Regions from separate parts of the Mesorhizobium sp. L103C119B0 genome, predicted to be linked through region 3. Evidence: predicted binding sites of a transcription regulator. Region 3 holds the regulator's gene; each other region holds the start of a gene.
The links. The regulator PhoB, encoded in region 3, activates phosphate uptake and scavenging genes when phosphate is short. The targets are predictions, from matches to a motif close to TGTCATNNANCTGTCAT.

Region 1 (4,180 bases), on a different contig from region 3:
ACGTAGCGCACGATCACGTCGCGGTTGGTGTCCGGCGCCTCGTAGATGATCTTCGAGGCATTGATGTCGGGGAAATTGCCGCCACCGCCGGCGCGGTAATTGTTGGTGGCGACGACGAATTTCGCTGCCGGATCAATAGGCTTGCCGTCGAAGCTGAGGCCGACGATGCGGTTCGAGCCGGCATTGGCGACGCCACCCTTGGCATCGTATTTCGGCAGCTGCGACAGGTCTATTCCGTAGCTGACGCCATCGATCACATCGAAATTGTAGGACGGGAATTCGGTGTCGATGAGCGCCTGGTCGGCCTTGCCCGGCTCGATCTTCCTGAAAATGCCGGCCGACATTTCCAGCCATTCCTTCACTTGCGCGCCGGTGATTTCGACGGCGCGCACCGTGTTCGGATAGAGATAGAGGTCGGCGACGTTCTTGATGGCGATGTCGCCCACCGGCACGTCGGTATAGTAGTCGGCGCCGTTGCGCCCGCCGGCCTTGAAGGGTGCTGCCGCCGACAGCAGCGGCACATCCTTCCACTGCGTGCTCTTCAATATGTCCTTGAGGTACCAGCTCTGCGCCTGGTTGACGATCTGCACCGACGGATCGTCGGCGACCAGCGCGAAATAGGAATAGAGCGGCGCCGAGGTCTTGCCGACCGGTCGGCGGACATAGGCAAGTGTCGCCTCATGGTCCGCCTTCAGCGCATCGACGACGCGCTGGTCGTCCGCCACCGTCGGCTTGTTTGCCTTGTCGACGCGCTGGTAGATCGGCCTTGCCTCCGATGTGGCCGAGGCTACGCGCCATTTCGATCCGTCCCGTTCCAGAAGCAGATCGATCAGTCCCATATGCGAGCCCCAGAAACCGCCCATCACGGCGGGCTTGCCCTGCAGCGTGCCTTTCTCGGTGTCGACGCCATCGAGCGCCTGAAAATCCTTCTTGCCGGGGAAGACGAGATGCTGATGGCCGGTGAACACCGCATCGATGCCTTCGACGCCGGCGACGAAGAAGGAGGCGTTCTCCATGCCGTCGCCCTGCTTGATATCGATGCCGGAATGCGAGAGCGCGATGACGATGTCGGCGCCCTCCTCCTTGATCTGCGGCACCCATGCCCTGGCCGCCTCGACGATGTCGCGCGTCCTGACATTGCCTTCCAGGTTCTTCAGGTCCCAGACCATGATCTGCGGCGGCACAAAGCCGATGATGCCGATCTTGATCGGCTGCTCGGCGCCCGACCCGTCCTTGATCTTCTTGTCGAGGATGACATAGGGCTTGAGGTAGAGCTTGTCGTCGCGCGGTTTGGCGGCAAGCTCGGTGCCGCGGATCAGATTGGCGCAGACGAAGGGGAAATTGGCTCCGGCCAGCACCTTGTCGAGGAACGACAGGCCGTAATTGAACTCGTGATTGCCGAGCGTCGAGCATTCATAGCCCAGCAGGTTCATGCCCTTCATGATCGGATGCAGATCGCCTTCCTTGAGGCCCTTCTCATAGGCGATGTAATCGCCCATCGGATTGCCCTGCAAAAGATCGCCATTGTCGATCAGCATCGCATTGGTGGCTTCCTTGCGCACCGCCGCGATCAGTGAGGCCGTCCGTGACAGGCCCATCGTGTCGTTGGCTTTGTCGGCGTAGTAGTCGTAAGGCAGCACATTCACATGGATGTCGGTGGTCTCCATGATCCTCAGATGCGCCTGATTGGCCTGCGCGCGGGCGGAAAACGGATGGAGCATGATCAGCGCCCCGCTGGCGGCCGTACCGGCAAGAAAACTACGGCGGGAGACGGGGTAATTGAGATGCGGCATTGGTTTTCCTTCCCAGCGACGTGACAAGATCCCAGCCCCGGGCGGAAGCTTCGCGCCGAAAACCGGCCATGTCCATCGGGAAGTCAGTCGATCAGCAAAAGGTGACGGCTGGATGAATATCCTTGGCCGCGGTTGAGAACCTCAGCCCTTGTCATCGTCGCCCTGGGTGATCAGCCGCGCGCTGCGCTGGCCGGTGAAATAGATCCATAGCCAGCTAAGCGACACCGAGAGCCGGTTGCGGAAACCGATCAGGAAGTAGATATGCGCCACGCCCCACAGCCACCAGGCAAGCCATCCCGTGAGCTTGATCGAGCCGAAATCGATCGCGGCTGCCCACTTGCCGATCGTCGCCAGGTCGCCGGCATGTTTGTAGCGGAAAGGCCGCGGCGCGCCATCGCCGGCCAGCCGCGCCCTGATCGTCGCGGCGACATGCTTGCCCTCCTGCTTGGCCGAGGGCGCCACGCCGGGCACCGGTTTGCCGTCCGGCCGCAAGACATGCGCGGTGTCGCCGATGACGAAGATTTCAGGACTGTTCGGCACGGTCAGATCGGGCTCGACCATTACCCTGCCCGCCCGGTCCACCGGCGCGCCCAGCCACTCTCCCGCGGGTGAAGCCGCCACGCCGGCGGCCCACAGGATGGTTCGCGCCGGCAGATGCGTATCGCCAAAGACGACGCCTTCGGCATCGAGGCGCGTGACGGCGCGGCCAAGCTCGACCGTGACGCCCCGCCGCTCCAGCGCCTTGCGCGCATAGTCGGACAGCTTTGGCGCGAAATTGGCTAGGATCCTGTCTCCGGCCTCGACCAGCACCACACGCGCCTCACGCGTGTCGATGTTGCGGAATTCGCCGCGCAGCGTTTCATGCGCGAGTTCGACAATGGTGCCGGCAAGCTCCACGCCGGTCGGGCCGCCGCCGACGATGACCAGTGTCAGCAGTGCCTGGCGCTTGGCCGGATCGGTCTCGCGCTCGGCCTGCTCGAAGGCGAGCAGGATGCGCCGCCGAATGGTGGTTGCGTCTTCAAGCGTCTTCAGCCCGGGCGCGAAAGGCTCCCATTCGTCGTGGCCGAAATAAGCATGACGCGCGCCGGTGGCGAGCACCAGCGTGTCGTAGGGAACAGAACTGCCGTCCTCAAGCAGCACGCGTTTGCCTGGACGGTCGACGCCGGTGACGTTGCCGAGCAGGGTCGTCACGTCCTCGCGCTTGCGCAGCAGATGACGGATCGGCCAGGCAACTTCCGAGGTCGCCAGCGAGGTGGTCGCCACCTGGTAAAGCAGCGGCTGGAAAAGGTGATGGTTGCGCTTGTCGATCATGGTGATGCGCACGGGTGCGCCGGCCAGCGCCCGGGTGAGTTCGAGACCGCCGAACCCTGCGCCGACGACAACGACATGATGGCTGGTTTCACTCATCGCATTCACCCCTGTTTGTCTCTCTTTATCTAGTGATTTTTGTGCACCGCAACAATGTCGCGGCGCGCTAGACTGCCGCGCGTAAGGCTGCCCAGGACTCGTCGCCGGATGTCGCGAATGCCTATGTCGGCAAGCCTGGACGGGTATAGCCTTGCAGGGGCTGGAACCACGGGAGTGAAGCATGGCCAACGACGATGACAAAGATCGCAAAGGGCGGGCGCAATATTCTTCGCCGCCTTGCTTCATGCACGAATTCGATCCGGAATTTCGCGCGCCATTGACCGACTGGACCGATGTGCGCCGTTGGCGCAAGGCCGAGCGCGAGCGTCTGATCGCGGCACGGTTGGCGGTTTCCGCCGATGCGCGGGTGGCGATGTCGCGGGCTATCGCCGAAGGGCTCGACGCGACCATCGGCGACATTGCCGGCCGCATGGTCAGCCTCTATTGGCCGTTTCGCGGCGAGCCGGACCTGCGGCCGTGGATGGCGTCGATCAACGAACGCGGCGGCCGCACGGCGCTGCCCATCGTGATCGAGAAGGGCCAGCCGCTGATCTTCCGCGCTTATGTGCCTGGCGACCGGCTGGAAAAAGGCGTCTGGAACATCCCTATCCCCGCCGAAGGCGACCCGGTGCTGCCCGACATCGTCATCTCGCCGATCGTCGGCATCGACCCGCGAAACTACCGCCTGGGCTATGGCGGCGGCTTCTTCGACCGCACGCTGGCTGCCATGCCGTTCAAGCCATTGGTCATCGGCGTCGGCTACGAACTGCAGCGCATCCCCACCATCTACCCGCAGCCGCACGACATCCCGATGGACCAACTGGTGACCGAGGTATTAAAAGCCTAGCGTGATGAGATTCAGAGACCCTCCGTGTGATCGCACATATTCATAAATATCACGCTTAGAAAAGATCGCCGTTGGTGTCATTCCCAGGCAACTGAGGAATATCCGCCTTACCGGCATCTTTATACTCGGCCAA
Region 2 (4,180 bases), on a different contig from region 3:
GACATCAAGAACCTGTTCGTGTCGGACGGCAGCCAGTTCACGACCGGTGCGGCTGAAAATCCGACGCTGACGATCGTGTCGCTGGCTATCCGCCAGGCCGAATACATCGCTTCGCAAATGTCGGCCAAGACGATCTGAGCCGTCCTCCCGGATCGCTACGCGGAACGCGCATGGCGCGTTCCGCCTTTTTCACTAGGACTCACTATGCGCCGACCGGCTGTCCGTCCCTGCGGCGGATGGCGACGACGGAAGGTCGCGGCAACTGGCCGTCTTTGAAATCGGGCCATAGCGTCTGCGCCTTGTCGAGCGTCTCGGCATCTTCCGCAGGGTGCTGCACCGACAGGAACAAAGTCGTGCCGTCCGGCGTGAAGCACGGGCCGGTCGCTTCGGCGCCGTGCGGGCAGGTGAACAGCAGCTTCGGCAGGCCGCGCGCCGCACCTTCGGTGTCGACGCCATAGACGCCGTCCGGCAGGTCGAAATCATTGGCGCCGTCCGTCGCCACCCACAGCCGCCCCGCCGGGTCGAAGGTGATGTTGTCGGGGCAGACGAACCAGCCATTGTCCGACGTGTCCGGATGAAAAGTGGCGCCGACCTTGGCATCTTTCGGGTTGCCGCAGAGCACGAACAGGTCCCAGGCATACTTTTCCGCCGTGTGGTCGGCATCCGCGCCGCGGCCGCCGGGCGGGATCAGTTCGACAATATGGCCCCAGAGATTTTCCGGCCGCGTGTTGGCCGGATTGACCTTTGACTGGTCGCGCTTCTTGTTCTTGGTCATCACCGCATAGACGCGGCCGGTCACCGGATTGGTCTCGATGTCCTCGGGCCGGTCCATCGGCGTGGCGCCGAGCGCATCTGCCGCAAACCGCGTCTTCAACAGCACCTCGGCCTGGTCGGCAAAACCGTTCTCGACGGTAAGCTTGCCCTGGCCGTGCACCAACGGCAGCCACGTCATCGAGCCATCGGCATCGAAGCGGGCGACCGACAGCACGCCATCGTCGAGCAGATCGGCGCCGGAGGCCGGGTTGGCCTTGTCATAGGCCTTGGCCGAGACGAAGCGGTACATATATTCGAAATAGTCGTCGTCACCCATATAGACGACAACGCGGCCGTCCTTGTTGAGGACCACGGTCGAGGCCTCATGCGACATGCGGCCAAGTGCCGTGCGCTTCACCGGCCTGGACTGAGGATCGTAAGGGTCGATCTCGACCACCCAGTCGAAGCGGTTAGCCTCGTTCGGTTCCTTGTCGAGGTTGAAGCGGTCATGGAAGCGGCCGCGGCCATAGATGTCGGAGCCGTCGAAGCCGTAACGGTCCAGAAGCTCGGCGGTCGGCGCCTTCTTCGGGTCGCCGCCGAAAATGTCGGACACGCCTTCCTCGCAGGTCAGCACCGTGCCCCACGGGGTAACACCGCCGCTGCAATTATAGCTGGTGCCGAGCACTTTCGTGCCAGTCGCGTCGGCCGAGGTTTTCATCAGCGCATGGCCGGCAACCGGTCCGGAAACGGTCATTTCGGTGTTGGCGGTGATGCGGCGGTTCAGCGGACTGTCCGCCACGGTTTCCCACTTGCCGTCCTTCACCTGCACCTCGAGGATCGAATGGCCCATCGCGGCCATGCCGAGATCGACCTGTTCCCTGGTCATCGTCTTGCCGGCATCGCCCTCGGTCATCCCCGGAAACATCACATTGGGCGAGATGTATTCGTTGTTGACGCAGAGCAGGCCATGATCGGAATTCACCGTGCCCTTGGGCAGCGGCATGAAGGCGATGTAGTCGCAATTGTAGCCGAAGCGCTTTTCCTGTTCCTCCGCCGCGACCTTGTTGCCGTCGAATTCGGCGAGGCCGGCTGCAAGCGGGTCGCCCCAGCGCGCGACGATGGTCGTCTCATAGCCTTCGGCGGCGGCATGGGTCTTGCCGTAGACCCGTTTCAGCTCGGGAAAGCCGAGCGTCGACTGCGCTGTGGCGGCATGCGTTTCGCCGGCAAACAAGGAGCCGACAAAGCTGCCGCCGGCAATCAGCGCGCCGGAGGCGAGGCTGCCTTTCAAAAGAGACCGGCGCGAGACGCGCTCGGCGATGATTTCGCGGATGACGGGGGAGGATGAAGACGGTGCATTGGCCATGGTGTCTGCCTCTCAGGGTGGATGTTACGGCGCACCGTTGCCCTAGTCTGCTTAGGCAACATTCACATGACATAAGAGGAAGGTTTTGCCCCAACTGGGCGCGGCACTACGCATCGCTCAGCCCTTGGTGCAGGTCGAGGCGGTGAAGGCGCCGTCGGGCTGCTTCAGAATGATGTCGAATGACGGGGCGGTCTCGCCGTCCAGTGTTGCCTGTGTCATGGAGACGGAGTTGCCACCGGTGGTATAGCCGCCCAGCGGCCCGAGCCAGGTGATCTCGCCATTGGCGTTCATCTGATAGTTGTAGCCTTGCAGCGCCGTTCCGAACGTCACCGGGCCGGTATAGACATTGCCCTTGATAGTGATGTCGCCGAGGTTGAGGAAGGCGCCGAGCAAATAGACCTCGCAATGATAGGTGCCGTCAGGAAGTTTGCCCTCGCTGAAATCGGCGCGCGCGGCGCAGCTCGTTGCCATCAGCAGCAGGATGCCGGAAATGCGTGAGATGCGAGATGTCATGACGTCTCTCTTTTGAAGGGCGAGCTTGCCCTATTTTTGCGCGGCGCCGCAACATTGTTCGCCCGGAACCCACGGCCGGAGATCAAAAACTAGGCATTTGTCTCAATTGGGCAAAAATTAGGCAAAAGCCGTGTGCGCTGCGCAAATTTGGCTCAATCAATTTTCATTGGCTGCCATTGTTTTGCTCCAGGCTAATATACCAACCGGCTGATAACGCTCGGCTATTCCATTCTTGCGAGCGGCGCCTTTGCGTTTGGCACGGCAGTTGCATTGCATTATCGCGGTGCAATCAAACAGCTGGGAGTCTTCGGTATGAGGGGTAATTTCTCCACAATAACAAAAATGTTTTCGGCCGGCGTGGTCGCCGCCGGCCTGTCGATGTCGTCTCCGGCCAAGGCCGCCGAAGACACGATCAAGGTCGGCATTCTGCATTCGCTGTCGGGGACCATGGCGATTTCGGAGACGACGCTGAAAGACGCCATGCTGATGCTCATCGAAGAGCAGAACGCCAAGGGCGGCCTGCTCGGCAAGAAGCTTGAGGCGGTCGTCGTCGATCCGGCATCCAATTGGCCGCTCTTCGCCGAGAAGGCGCGCGAGCTGATCTCCAAGGACAAGGTCGCCGCCGTGTTCGGATGCTGGACCTCGGTGTCGCGCAAGTCGGTGCTGCCGGTGTTCTCGGAACTGGACAACATCCTGTTCTACCCCGTCCAGTATGAGGGCGAGGAAAGCGAGCGCAACGTGTTCTACACCGGCGCCGCCCCAAACCAGCAGGCGATTCCTGCCGTCGATTATCTCATGAGCGAGGACGGTGGCTCGGTGAAGCGCTGGGTGCTGGAAGGCACCGACTACGTCTATCCCCGCACCACCAACAAAATCCTCGAGGCCTATCTGAAGGCCAAGGGCGTCGCCGCCGAAGACATCATGGTCAACTACACGCCGTTCGGCTTCTCCGACTGGCAGACCGAAGTCTCCGCAATCAAGAAATTCGGCTCGGCCGGCAAGAAGACCGCCGTCGTCTCGACCGTCAATGGCGACGCCAACGTTCCGTTCTACAAGGAACTCGGCAACCAGGGCGTCAAGGCCGAGGACATCCCGGTCATGGCCTTCTCGGTCGGCGAAGAAGAACTGGCCGGTCTCGATACCGCGCCGCTGGTCGGCCATCTCGCTGCCTGGAACTATTTCGAGAGCGTCGACACACCCGAAAACAAGAAGTTCATCGCCGACTGGCACAAGTTCATCAAGAATGACAAGCGCACCACCAACGACCCGATGGAAGCTCACTATATCGGCTTCAACATGTGGGTGAAGGCGGTCGAAAAGGCCGGCACCACCGATCCCGACAAGGTCATCGACGCCATGGTCGGCGTGTCCGTGCCGAACCTCACCGGCGGCTATTCGACCATGATGCCGAACCATCACATCACCAAGCCGGTGCTGATCGGCGAGATCCAGGCCGACGGCCAGTTCGAGACCGTGTCGCAGACGCCCGGCCTCGTGATGGGCGACGAATGGTCCGACTATCTGCCCGATTCCAAGGACCTGATTTCGGAT
Region 3 (4,180 bases):
TGCGCGACCGACATCAGCGCCAGCGACATGGCGACACCCGCCAGCATGGCGGCTGCAAATCTGTTCATTATAACCCTCCCTGCGCCGCCCACGGCGCGACAAAACCGGCCCGAAGGCCTGCACAAAGAGGCTCCATTTTTTCGAGCCTCGAAAAAACACTGGTTCAATGATAAGGCACTGTCAACATCGATTATGATGGATTCTGATAGCCTTGCCGAATTTTTTCGAGCTCCGCAATAAACAATGACAGGGCTGCCGGCGTCTGCCAATATTTGGCTGGTGCCGTCGAACGCCTTCACTATCATGAGGCGCGAGGAGGCCGGGAGGAAAACAAATGTCGGTTGGGATCCGCCACGACGATCTGCGCCGTCGCAACCGTGCGATGGTGATTTCGGCCGTGCGCCGGGCCGGCCAGCCGTCGCGGACCGAGATTGCGGCGACCACCGGCCTCAGCCATTCGACGATATCGGCAATCTCGTCTGATCTAATTCAAGAAGGCATCCTGATTGAAGGCAAGCCTGGCGAGACCGGCTCGCTGAAACGCGGCCGGCCGCAGGTCGGCCTTGGCCTCAACCCGGAAGCGGCGGCGGTCATGACCGTGGTGCTGTCGCTGAACTTCCTCTCCGTCACCGTCATCGACTATGCCGGCCAGGTGGTCGCGGAAGAACAGCGCCGGCTCGACACGCTGACCATGCCGCGCGACGAGCTGATCGGCGAATGCGTAGCAATCGTCGGGCGGCGTCTCGCGGACCCGGACCTCGATGTCCAGAGCATCGCCCGCATTGCCATGGGCATCCAGGGCATCACCGATTCGCAGGCGCGGGCCATGCTGTGGTCGCCAATCACGCCACTGACCGACATTGCCTTCGCCGACATGTTGGAAGCGGAATTCGGCATTCCTGCCACCATGGAGAACGACTGCAATATGATGGCGGTGGCCCTGCAATGGCGCCAGCCCGAGCGCTACCGCGACAATTTCATCGCGATCCTCTTGTCGCACGGCATCGGCATGGGGCTGGTGCTGAAAGGCGAACTGTTCACCGGCACCCATTCCTCGGGCGGCGAGTTCGGCCACATGATCCACCGTCCGGGCGGCGCGCTCTGCCGCTGCGGGCGGCGCGGCTGCGTCGAGGCCTATGCCGGAAACTACGCCATCTGGCGCAGCGCCAAAATGATGAGCGAAGATGCCGAGCCGGTCGATATCGGCGACGCTGATATGCGCGCACTCGCCGCGCGCGCCCGCGAAACCGATGGCCCGGAGCGCGAAGCCTATCGCAAGGCCGGTGAGGCGCTCGGCTTCGGCCTCGGCAGCCTGTTTGCGCTGATCGACCCGGCGCCTGTCGCCATGGTTGGCGTCAGCGCCGCCGCCTTCGACCTGATCGAGCCGGCATTGCGCGAAGCGATCGCCCAGACCGCCGGCGGCCAGCACTCGAAATCGATCTCCTTCGACACCGAGCCCAACGAGCTGCCGCTGATCCGCGAAGGCTGTGCCATGCGCGCGCTCGGCTTCGTCGATCAGGAGATTTTCGCGCCGGGCATTCAGGCCAAATCCGGCAAGCATGTCGCCTGAATGGCCGGCAACGGCGCGACGCGCAGCATCCTAGTCTTCCCTGATCGCGTAGCCGGCGCCGCGAATGGTACGGATGACATCCGGCATGCGGCCGTTGTTGACCGCTTTGCGTAAGCGCCCGACATGGACGTCGACGGTTCGCTCGTCGATGTAGATCGTCTCGCCCCAGACATTGTCGAGCAGCTGGCTGCGCGAGAACACGCGGCCGGGATGGCGCATCATGAATTCGAGCAGCCGGAACTCGGTCGGTCCGAGCCTGATCTCGCTCTTCTTGCGGTAGACACGGTGCGACTCGCGGTCGAGCACGATGTCGCCGACCTTGAGCACGCTGGACAGCACTTCCGGCTTGGCCCGGCGCAGCAGCGCCTTCACGCGCGCCATGAACTCCGGCGTCGAGAATGGCTTGACCAGATAGTCGTCGGCACCGGTGGACAGGCCGCGCACGCGATCGCTTTCCTCACCGCGCGCGGTCAGCATGATGATCGGCAGCCGCTCGGTTTCGGGCCGCACTCTAAGCCGCCGGCAGAGCTCGATGCCGGAAACAGCGGGCACCATCCAGTCGAGCACCAGGAGATCGGGCACGTTTTCCTGCAGGCGGATCTCGGCCTCGTCGCCGCGTGTCACCACCTCGACGTGATAGCCTTCGGATTCGAGGTTGTAGCGGAGGAGCACGCCTAGCGGCTCCTCGTCCTCCACGACCATGATGCGTGGCGCGATCATAGGCAGTTCACCCTCATCAGGCCGGCGTGGCCATCGCCGTCTCGTCCTGCTTCGGACGATTGGCGGGCAATTGCTGGCCGGTCAGCACATAATACGCATTTTCGGCGATGTTGGTGACATGATCGCCGATGCGCTCAAGATTCTTGGCGCAGAACAAGAGATGCGTGCAGGCGGTGATGTTGCGAGGGTCTTCCATCATGTAGGTCAAGAGCTCACGAAACACGGACGTGTATTTGACGTCGATGCGCTCGTCGTCATTCCTGAGTTTTGCAAGAGCTGCCGCATCGGTGGCGGCATATTCCTCGACGACGCCTTGCACCTGGATCAGCACCAGCTGCGCCATGGCATCGATGGAGTGCGAGAGGTCGCGCGGCGTGACGCTCAAGCCCACGGTGCCGACGCGTTTGGCGATGTTCTTGGCGAGATCGCCGATGCGCTCGAGGTCGCCGGCCATGCGGATCGAGCCGACCACGGCGCGCAGATCGTTGGCCATCGGCTGGCGCTTGGCGATCAGCGTGATGGCGCGGTCGTCCAGTTCGCGCTGGCGCGCATCCATGATGGCGTCGTCGGAAACGACACGCTGTGCCAGCGCATTGTCCGAATTGAGCAGCGCCCTGGTCGAGCCGCTGACCATCGAGCCTGCCAGATCGCCCATGTCGCGGATCAGCTTGCTGATCTGCCCGAGCTCTTCATCGAAGGAGGCGACGGTATGTTCACCCATGATCTTGGTCCTCGTGCCTGAAAATTCACCCGCCGGACGGCTCAGCCGAAGCGGCCGGTAATGTAGTCCTGGGTGCGCTTGTCGTCGGGGTTGGTGAACATCTTGTCGGTGGCGCCCTCCTCGACGAGATAGCCGAGATGGAACATCGCTGTACGCTGCGACACGCGCGCCGCCTGCTGCATCGAGTGGGTGACGATGACGATCGTGTAGTTCTGGCGCAGTTCGTCGATCAGCTCCTCGACACGGGCGGTGGCGATCGGATCGAGCGCCGAGCAGGGCTCGTCCATCAGGATCACCTCCGGCGACACGGCGATGGCGCGCGCGATGCACAGGCGCTGCTGCTGGCCGCCGGACAGGCCGGTGCCGGGCTCCTGCAGGCGGTCCTTGACCTCGTTCCAGATCGCAGCCTTCTTCAGGCTCTGCTCGACGATCTGGTCCATGTCGGACTTGCGCTTGGCCAGCCCATGGATGCGCGGGCCGTAGGCGACGTTCTCGTAGATCGACTTCGGGAACGGGTTGGGTTTCTGGAACACCATGCCGACGCGGGCGCGCAGTTCGACGACATCGATGTTCTTGTCGTAGATGTCGTCTTCATCGAGCGTGATCTTGCCGGTCACCCGCGCCGAATCGATGGTGTCGTTCATGCGGTTGAGGCAGCGCAGGAAGGTCGACTTGCCGCAGCCGGACGGGCCGATCAGCGCCGTCACCTGGTTCTGGCGGACGTCGAGATTGACGTCGAACAACGCCTGCTTCTCGCCGTAGAAGACGCCGACCTTGTCGCCGCGCATCTTGATGACTTCGTTCGACTTGGCGTTCATTTTGTCGCCCACTGCATTCTCAAGGGACTGTTCGGTCATGATGTTCATACCAAATTGCCTTTTTTCTACCAGCGCCGCTCGAACCGGCGCCGAAGCACGATCGCGGTGATGTTCATGGCCATGAGGAAGACGAGCAGGATGATGATGGCGCCGGACATGCGCTCGACAAAAGCGCGCTCAGCCTCGTTTGCCCACATGTAGATCTGCACCGGCAGCGCGGTCGCCGGATCGAAAGGCGTCGTCGGATAATCGGCGACGAAAGCGACCATGCCGATCAAGAGCAGCGGTGCTGTCTCGCCGAGCGCACGCGCCAGGCCGATGATGGTGCCGGTAAGGATGCCTGGGGCGGCA

Region 1: X728_RS146555 (bifunctional 2',3'-cyclic-nucleotide 2'-phosphodiesterase/3'-nucleotidase) is a predicted target of PhoB. The motif match lies at 1,895-1,911, and genes of this name have one in related genera.
Region 2: X728_RS148055 (PhoX family phosphatase) is a predicted target of PhoB. The motif match lies at 2,172-2,188, and genes of this name have one in related genera.

Annotation. Positions count from the first base shown of each region.
Region 1 covers NZ_AYXE01000012.1:128,184-132,363, forward strand. The annotation lists gene X728_RS146555 (bifunctional 2',3'-cyclic-nucleotide 2'-phosphodiesterase/3'-nucleotidase) at 1-1,793, opposite strand, end outside; gene X728_RS146550 (NAD(P)/FAD-dependent oxidoreductase) at 1,935-3,200, opposite strand; gene X728_RS146545 (5-formyltetrahydrofolate cyclo-ligase) at 3,382-4,047, shown strand; gene X728_RS146540 (hypothetical protein) at 4,103-4,180, opposite strand, start outside.
Region 2 covers NZ_AYXE01000011.1:13,780-17,959, forward strand. The annotation lists gene X728_RS148060 (GMC family oxidoreductase) at 1-138, shown strand, start outside; gene X728_RS148055 (PhoX family phosphatase) at 203-2,116, opposite strand; gene X728_RS148050 (hypothetical protein) at 2,234-2,629, opposite strand; gene urtA (urea ABC transporter substrate-binding protein) at 2,942-4,180, shown strand, end outside.
Region 3 covers NZ_AYXE01000010.1:57,827-62,006, forward strand. The annotation lists gene xylF (D-xylose ABC transporter substrate-binding protein) at 1-68, opposite strand, end outside; gene X728_RS148755 (ROK family protein) at 335-1,570, shown strand; gene phoB (phosphate regulon transcriptional regulator PhoB) at 1,601-2,290, opposite strand; gene phoU (phosphate signaling complex protein PhoU) at 2,307-3,011, opposite strand; gene pstB (phosphate ABC transporter ATP-binding protein PstB) at 3,053-3,877, opposite strand; gene pstA (phosphate ABC transporter permease PstA) at 3,895-4,180, opposite strand, start outside.